DNA from 2 places in the Cytobacillus sp. FSL K6-0265 genome. Region 1 is predicted to be linked to the other one. Evidence: riboswitches for the same ligand, from Rfam matches in the RefSeq annotation. Region 1 holds a riboswitch; the other holds the start of a gene.
The links. Region 1 has a riboswitch for thiamine pyrophosphate ahead of thiT (energy-coupled thiamine transporter ThiT). Riboswitches for the same ligand answer to the same signal wherever they lie in the genome.
Positions count from the first base shown of each region.

Region 1 (4,285 bases):
TTAGTGATTGAAATGGGGGAGAAGGTTTATTCTGTTTTCTGGGGAAGCAACACTTATGAAGGAATCTCACCATTTTCCTTTCTACTAAGTATTTGTATTATCTACTTGATCACTTTACTTTTTTATAAGAGAAAATACGGTAATTAAGATGAAAAACCGAATTCGTGAGTTGAGAAAGTCAATGAAACTATCGCAGGAGGATGTAGCGAAACGTTGCAAAGTAACGAGGCAAACGATTAATGCTATTGAAAATAATAAATACGATCCAACACTGCACTTGGCGTTTAATTTAGCAAAAGTATTGGATACGACAGTAGATGAATTGTTTGCGGGTGAAGAGTAGAAAAGTGGGTTAACACAATAATGAAGGGAGTCGAGGATCTCTGGAAGAAAATCAAAGGTCAAAACTAGAGCTGTATCAGGCGAATTATGGATCACTCGTCACTGCGTTACTTTGTCTCTATAGTGCCTATGTCAGTTGGGGAGAGAATTGGTTTTTAGTATTTTTATTTAGTTCAGGTATTATTATTTGTGGGACATTTGCTTGCTATGATATTAAAAGAATGATTCAGCAGCGGAGGCTTAAGCGTTAGAATTAGGGGTTAGGAATTTGCCCAATCCTTATTCTGAATAGATATAAGTTACTCCGCAGAAAAGCTGTCGAGAAATCGACAGCCAACAAATATATATCTTGTTTACTCCACATACACCGCCGTACCATAAGCCAAAATTTCACTCGCATTGGCCATTATGGCTGACGTTTCTAAACGTACACCGATAATCGCATTTGCTCCTTTTTCTTTGGCATGCTCAACCATGCGTCCAATCGCCTTTTGGCGAGATTCAGTCATCATGTCTGTATATTCAGAGACTTCTCCACCGACAATTGTACGTAATACGGCCACAATATCTTTTCCAATATGTTTCGATTGGACGGAATTGCCTCTTACAAAACCCTTTAACTCTTTAATTTCTTTACCTGGTATCGTTTCAGTAGTCACGATAATCATTCAATTCATCCTCCTCTTTTCTACGAACGTTTCTTACGATGAAATAGAAAATGAGTGGTACTGGTGCTTGAATTAAGGCGATAATACCCCAGAACCAATGATTCATCCCATTTTTCTTCGCATTGGTAAATAGAAAGATACTTTGTGATAGTAAAATAATAGCTACAAAGAATAGTAAATAGAAATCAATATTCTCCATGTTGCACCTTCTCTCTATGTTTTTGGATTTGCAGCAAGGTATAACAAATGACAAGAAGGACTGTAAGACCTTGTAATGTTATAAAGACAACTGGTATTTGGGTTAATGTTGTAAAAAATAAAACGAGAATGAGTGTTGCTATTCCGCTGAATAAGAGTAATTCTTTTCGCCACTTTCTGCTGGCTGCTCCCTTTTCTTCGATGACCATTTTTTCAAACCAATCTTTACTAGGAGTAGAGATGGGGTTATTTTCCTCAAACTTTGCAAAAGAACGCTTTATTTCTTTTGAAAAATCTTCTTCATCCTTGTTTGATCGGGTTTTCCATTGTTCCTGGCCCTTTCTCATCTTCATCCAACTCCTTTCGAATGGTTTTAATTCCGCGGTGAACTCTTGATTTTACTGTTCCTTCAGCGATTCCGAGCATTTTGCCAATCTCATCATAGGCATAGCCATAATAATGTTTTAAAATAATCGGCACTCTTAATTCATCTTCTAATTCACCGAGAGAAGCTAATAAGAAATCCCAATCCTCATTTTGTGACTGTGCCTGCCATTTTAATTTCCGCATATGTTGTGCTTTAAAAGCATCAGCTCGCTTCTGGCGCCTTTTTTGATCGATATATAATTTTGTACCAATGGATATGAGCCAAGTGGAGAATTTCGATTTCCCCTGAAACTGATTTAATTTTTCAATCGCTTTTGTCATCGTTTCTTGTGCCAAATCCTCCGCTTCTTCTCGATTAAGGGTGAGCTTCATTAAATAGTGAACAAGAAGGGGATAACTCTCTTTAAATAAGTGAGCTAACGCTTGGCTATCGCCTTTTTTCGCTGCTTTAATCCACTTTTTCTCTTCCAAACTTTGCCCCCCTTTTCTTTGGATTTACTATTATGACGTTTAGTGTTCTCCTTTCGTTCACGAAAAATAAAATTTTTTTAAAAGGATGGAATGGCTCTTTTTGATCGATAGTGGTTATGTGGTACTTGTTTTGGAAAGTATCTCTTTATGGTGAACATCTCTCTGGTATGTAGAAATTTTAGCAAAGTGCTTGCATATGAATCTGCAAATAGAAGGGTGAGCGACAACAGAAATTGAGTTTTTGCATAGCTATGCTTTTTTATAGGGAATTATTCTTGATGAACGAGTAGACTGAATTTCTCGCCTATCTTGCGAAAAAAGGCTCTGAGTTTCCCCAGAGCCTCTAAGTCATTAATATGCTTTTTTCAAAAGTACTTTATTAGCTGTTGTGTAGAGTGTGACAACAACGAGAGCACATACGATAAAGGTAGGTAGCATGTATGTTCCGTTATATACGAGTGAATACAGTGCGACAGGTTGATCAGCCGGGGCATAGGCGCCAAATAGGATAATGCCTGATAAATAATGGCATAAGAAGCGTAAGAAACTTCCTAAGAAAACGCCAATAATAACATACATATTTGCTTTGGCAAATTGGCCGTCTTGATAATTTTGCACAACTTTATTCATATAGATGCCTGCGAGTCCGACAACAGCAAAGGCTACGAAATAGTCAATAATCCATGAGGCGAAATGAAAAGGAACAGCTCCTGTTAAGATTTGTAGGCCTCCTAATAGTAAGCCCGTTAAGACACCGCCTTTAATACCCCAACGAAAGGCCATTAAGAAAACCGGTACCATAGCAAGTGAGATGGACCCACCTTGTGGCCAAAATCTACCCATTAGTAGTCCCGAAAGAAAATCGAGTAATAATGCCAAAGCTGCAAATATAGCGATTTCCACCATAAAAAGTGTTTTATTTTGTTTCATGTTTTTCCTCCTTCTCCGAAAAAGAGAAGCGAACGAGTAAACCTGTATTACTTTTTGTCATGAAAAAAAGCAATACATAGGCGGTGATGGATGCCTAGTATTGCTCATATCCAAAACCACGATCCCTACGCTAGCATTATCTAACAGGTTCTTAGGGTCAGAACGAACTCGCTCACTCTCAGCCATATTAGGCTCCCCTTGTGGAAGTATTAAATTTAATCCTCGGTAAGAATATACTATGACTTTCCTCAGAATTCAAGAATCTTTTTATTGGTAAGAGAAAAAACAGATTATTTGTGAAACTTATTCCCTAGATAGTCGTAGAATAATCAAGGAGTGATTTATATGAAGAAGGTTTTTGAAGTAAACCATCATGGAAATCATATAGTAATCGAAAATTATTGGATTAACGGAGAAAAGTTGTATGTAAATGGCGAATTACAGGATGAAAATTTAGGTCTAGCATTAAGGGGAGGTTTGAAAGGTAAGTTAGAAGATTCACGTAGAATTAAAGTAACTATAGGCGGTTTCTTTACTGTTAATTGCAAAATATTTCTTGAGAATCGTTTAATTTTTTCATCTTAATAAAACTTACGGGGGTAGAGGGTATGGTCGGGTCAATGGATCCTGATAGGTTTATAGATTATTGGTTAAGAGCAGAGTATAAGGAAATTTACCAAGCCACTTCAAAAGTGTTTCAAGGCATGGTTTCATTATCAGAATTTATTGAGATGAGCGCAGCCTTTAACGAAGGTGTGCGTAGTTATCAGCTTATGTCACGGACGAATGTCTTAGGTATTGATCAGTTCGTATGGGTAGATCACTCAAAAGCAAAAGCAGTAGTGGTTGGATTTGATGATAAAAATACAATTGTCAGTTTCTATATGAAACCTTACTTTGTCTTTCCAGAAACTGATAAGGTCTATACAAAGAATGAATACATTATGCCAGTGATGGATGAATGGTTTGTATTCTGGGGTGGTACAAATGAATTTATTAATTATCATTACGCTTATGAACATCAAAGATACGCGTATGATTTAATAAAGGTGAAGGATGGTTCTACATATAGTGGTCGGCCTGAAAAAAATGAGAGTTATTACGCATTTGCAGAGGAAATTATCGCCCCTCAAGATGGCAAAGTAATAAAAGTGGTTGATGGTCTTGATGATAATATTCCAGGGCAGATGGATGAAGAGCATCCGCCAGGCAACTATATTGTAATTGAGCATGCGCATAAGGAATATAGTATGATTGCTCATTTTAAAAAAGACAGTATCATTGTCCAA
Region 1 covers NZ_JBBOPE010000001.1:294,901-299,185, forward strand. Annotated here, with positions in the region: gene MHH73_RS01560 (hypothetical protein) at 1-147, shown strand, start outside; gene MHH73_RS01565 (helix-turn-helix transcriptional regulator) at 149-343, shown strand; gene MHH73_RS01570 (YbjQ family protein) at 696-1,010, opposite strand; gene MHH73_RS01575 (sigma-Y antisigma factor component) at 991-1,209, opposite strand; gene MHH73_RS01580 (YxlC family protein) at 1,196-1,555, opposite strand; gene sigY (RNA polymerase sigma factor SigY) at 1,509-2,066, opposite strand; gene thiT (energy-coupled thiamine transporter ThiT) at 2,418-2,996, opposite strand; TPP riboswitch at 3,101-3,205, opposite strand; gene MHH73_RS01595 (hypothetical protein) at 3,342-3,581, shown strand; gene MHH73_RS01600 (M23 family metallopeptidase) at 3,605-4,285, shown strand, end outside.

Region 2 (4,285 bases), 2.2 Mb from region 1:
AGTCCCATACCAAGGATGAATATTAAGATGCCAACAATTAAAAATGGCATTCGCCACCCTAGTAAAGCAATGGTCGAACTAAAAGGGACGGTTGCTAATAAGAAACCTAAACTACCTGTCATTCCGGCAAATCCTACAAGCATTGAAAATTCTTGCTGCTTGAACCAAATGCTTAGCACAAGAACTAAATTGACCCATATAGTAGCATCGCCAATTCCACATAATAATCTAGCAAAGATTAACATATAACTATTATCTACCAAACTATATAGAATGGTACCAAGTCCGTTAAGCAGCGTTCCAACGACAAGAAATACATTTGGACCAAATCGATCAGAAAATAATCCGATGGGAATTTGCAATCCAGCATAAGCAAAAAATTGAATACTCGTTATCAAGCCAATCGTTGCAGCCGTTAAATGAAATTCTTCCATTAATTGATCTGTTATTAAACCAGGTGCCGTTCTTTGACTTACCATAAATAAATAGGCTAAAAGTAAAACACCAAATACAACCCATCTGTACTTACTTTGTTGTTTATTCATAATTAAACGCCTTCCTTAATTTAACATTCGTCTTTCATTATACGCTTATTGACATTATATATATATAGGAAGTTTTTCTATCTATGAGGGTGGAGTCATCTTTCTATAGACGAGATGAGTAGTTGGGGAAGAGCGAACTTTTTTGTGAAAGAAAATCTGCCATATTTGTAGATTGCCTTATTCCATAACAAACCTAATATTACGACGAGAATAGGGATTTGATGTTAACAGAATAAAGTTAATAAGAATGAACCTTATTCTGTTAACACTATTCCCTCTTTATCTTATGATGTTTTATGCATATGTTTTATCAGTTAACCACTTTTCTTGAGTATACGCCATTTCCCAAAAAGCTAATTCATATTGACAGCTGATGGTAAATGCAGATTTCATTTTTTCTTTTTCTGTTTCAGATGCAAGTTCAGCAAGCCGATCAAGGTGGTGAATTTGTTCCAGTACAAGTTTAACAAACCATTCTCCACCGTAAGTATCAATCCATGTACGATAAATTTCTTCTTTTGGTTTTGCCCCTTTAAAGCTCTGTCCAATATCATAATAAATCCAGTAACATGGAAGCAAACTAGCGATGACCTCGCCAACTGTACCTGTCTCTGCTACTCGGTATAAATGGGATGTATAGGCATAGGCAGTAGGAGCTGGTCTAAACTGGTTTAGCTCTTCTTCTGAAACTTTTAATAACTCCATAAATTTGTTATGTAACCCTAGTTCTGCTTCATAAGTCCCTTGCGCATGTGAAGCCATTCTCGAAGTCATATATAAATTCTCCGCTTTAGAAGCAGCGATTGCTTGCACACGTGCAAAATGTGATAAATAGTAAGAATCTTGTAACACGTAAAAGCGGAAACACTCAATTGGTAAATCTCCCTTAGCGATTCCTTTGACAAAAGGGTGTTCAAAATTAGCTTCCCAAATATCATGTACTTCTTTCCTTAACATTTGTGTAAACGTTTCTTTTGTTGCCATCATTTCTACCTCTTCTCTCTTTTTTAATGAGCATAAAAAATCCAGAAAAGCGAAAAAACCACTTCCTTAAAGAAAGTGGCTACTGTATACATTATTCATTTAGTTATATTACGTTAACTAAATTTATATACGCCACTTCCCTACGCTGGTATCAATCAGATCAGGTTCTAAGAGTCTTAAAGTTACACTTTAATCTCAGCCTTTTAAAGGCACCCCTAGTGGATTTATGTAATTATGCTGTCATCGTTATGTTATCATCTTATCAAAAAATGTCAACTTAAATGAAAAGCATCTTGAAGTATAGTAATGAGTAATGTCATGCTTCTCTTTCAGTTATCATGTTTAAGTGAGTTGGATGAAATGTTGTTGTATCGTTAACACTTCAAATCGCGTAACACTAAATTGGCATTGACTAAAAGTAACGATAACCTCAGGTATTAACCACTTAAAAATCTCGACCTTTCGACGCTTTACCTTCTCAATTTAGTGAAGTTTTTCTTTCTAATGAAACCATTCGACTTTTTATCATCTTAAAATAGGTTTATACTAGAATTATGATATTGGGTAAAGAATGGGTGAATACTATTGGAAACACATATTTTTTCAAAAGGGGAAGAAATCGCCAACGCGATTGTTCACGGAGTTGGTGCACTATTAAGTATTGCGGCTCTTGTAATTTTAACTGTTTTCTCATCCTTATATGGAACAGCTTGGCATATTGTCAGCTTTGTTCTATTTGGTATAACGATGGTTATTTTATATTTCTCATCTACTTTGCTACATAGTTTACCAGCAGGCAAAGCAAAAGATGTATTTGAGATTCTCGATCATTCTTCCATTTACTTTTTTATTGCAGGAACGTTCACACCGTTTTTATTTATAACTGTTAAAGGTCCCTTAGGATGGACTTTATTTGGTCTTGTTTGGGGACTAGCAATTGCAGGTACGGTTTTTAAATGTTTTTTTGTTAAAAAATTTTTAGTCCTCTCGACATTACTATATGTTTTGATGGGCTGGCTAATTATATTTGCATGGGAACCTCTTGTTACACACTTAACCACACAAGGCTTGATTTTTCTCATCATTGGTGGCGTTTTATATACTGCTGGGTCGGTATTTTATGTTTGGAGAGGGTTTAAGTACCATCACGCATTGTGGCATGTTTTTGTTCTTGCCGGATCGATTATGCATTTCTTTGCCGTTCTCTCGCTTCTGCCATGATCAATTTTTAAAAATGGTCTGCAGGTGGCTTCTCTTTCACCTGCAGATTGTTTAATACATATTAAGTTGTTGTTCACTTCCTCCTTCTACAAGGCAAACCACTACTTATAATAACTTCATGACTTCATAGCGAAAGCTGACTTTTTTATATCCTTGTTTACGATACATATCCTTTGGAGTATCATTGCTGTCGGCTACAAGTATAACCTTATGATTGTTAAAACGCTTCATAACTTCATATTGCAGAATTGCAGCAATCCCCTTTAATCGGTGAGTTGGTAACACACCTACACTATCAATTTCAGCTGTACACTTATTAATAAATACTTGTAACGAACCTGCTGGCACACCATGATCATATGCGATTAACTGTAACGTATCCTTTGCATTATAATGATAGGAATGAAGTCGTCTATTCAGGTTCACATATTCCTCTCCATAATCTTGATCAAAGTTCCTTTGCAATTGTAAATATTCTGTAAAATTAGCGTTTGTCACTTCCTCAACTACGATTCCATTCTTTTTATCTTTATAGAGAAATTGGAGAGGATTAATTTCATATAACTCCTGACACCCTATCGTATAGAATTGTTGATAAAGGTATACTAAAACATCCTCTTTAATTTTTTCGTCAGCCGGTAAGTAAAACTTCATATGCTCTTGTTGATGATTTTTCTGATAGTCTTCTAAATACCTTTCCGCTTGTTGAAATTCTTGCAAACTGGGATTTATTTTTAATTGAATATAGTTTGCATCATATTTAAAATAGAACGTTGTTGAACCGTAATGATCAAAATTGACTTCTTCTGCTATTAACTGACCATCATGGTGTATATCCCTAAAACTAACCACTGACCATCTCTCCCTACTTACAGCTCTTAAGTATATCGATAAAAAGCATCATTCTAGGAAACTAAGAAACAATGCCCCTACCTATTTTATCATTTTTTCGCAAATTAAGAAGGCTGGGACATAACTAAATGAGCTAACCACAAAAAAGAACAATAACAAATTGATCTTAAAACATCATTTGCAAAAAAAGTCCGTTCCATTGCGCTACAGTCACTCGCTTTCCCTCTATTTCTCGCAGGAGTCGAGTGTTTTCCGCTCCATTTCACTATTCTTTTCATATAAGGGTTCAAATCACACAAAAAAACCGAATGATTAGATGATATAACTCCTAATCATTCGGATAAATCATTAGCTAGCATACTTATGTCCCGACCTCAGTAATACCTCGTTATTACAAATACATTTCGATACCGGGTCCGATTGGAATACCGAATAATCCAAAAATGAATAACAAAACTACCCAAATGACTAAGAAGACCATTGAATAAGGGATCATTAAGGAAATAAGCGTACCTAAACCTGCTTTTTTATCGTATTCTCTCATAAAAGCAAGAACTACGAGGATATACGGATTTAATGGCGTAATGATATTTGTAGTTGAATCGGCAATTCTATACGCTGCTTGGATAAAAGCAGGGTTATAATCAAGTAACATAAACAATGGAATAAAAATTGGGGCTAAT
Region 2 covers NZ_JBBOPE010000001.1:2,497,251-2,501,535, forward strand. Annotated here, with positions in the region: gene MHH73_RS12650 (MFS transporter) at 1-545, opposite strand, end outside; gene tenA (thiaminase II) at 840-1,529, opposite strand; TPP riboswitch at 1,650-1,756, opposite strand; gene trhA (PAQR family membrane homeostasis protein TrhA) at 2,115-2,750, shown strand; gene MHH73_RS12665 (GNAT family N-acetyltransferase) at 2,856-3,602, opposite strand; gene MHH73_RS12670 (AbgT family transporter) at 3,994-4,285, opposite strand, start outside.
Region 2: it holds a riboswitch for thiamine pyrophosphate, as region 1 does, so the genes downstream of both, tenA (thiaminase II) here and thiT (energy-coupled thiamine transporter ThiT) in region 1, are expected to answer to the same signal.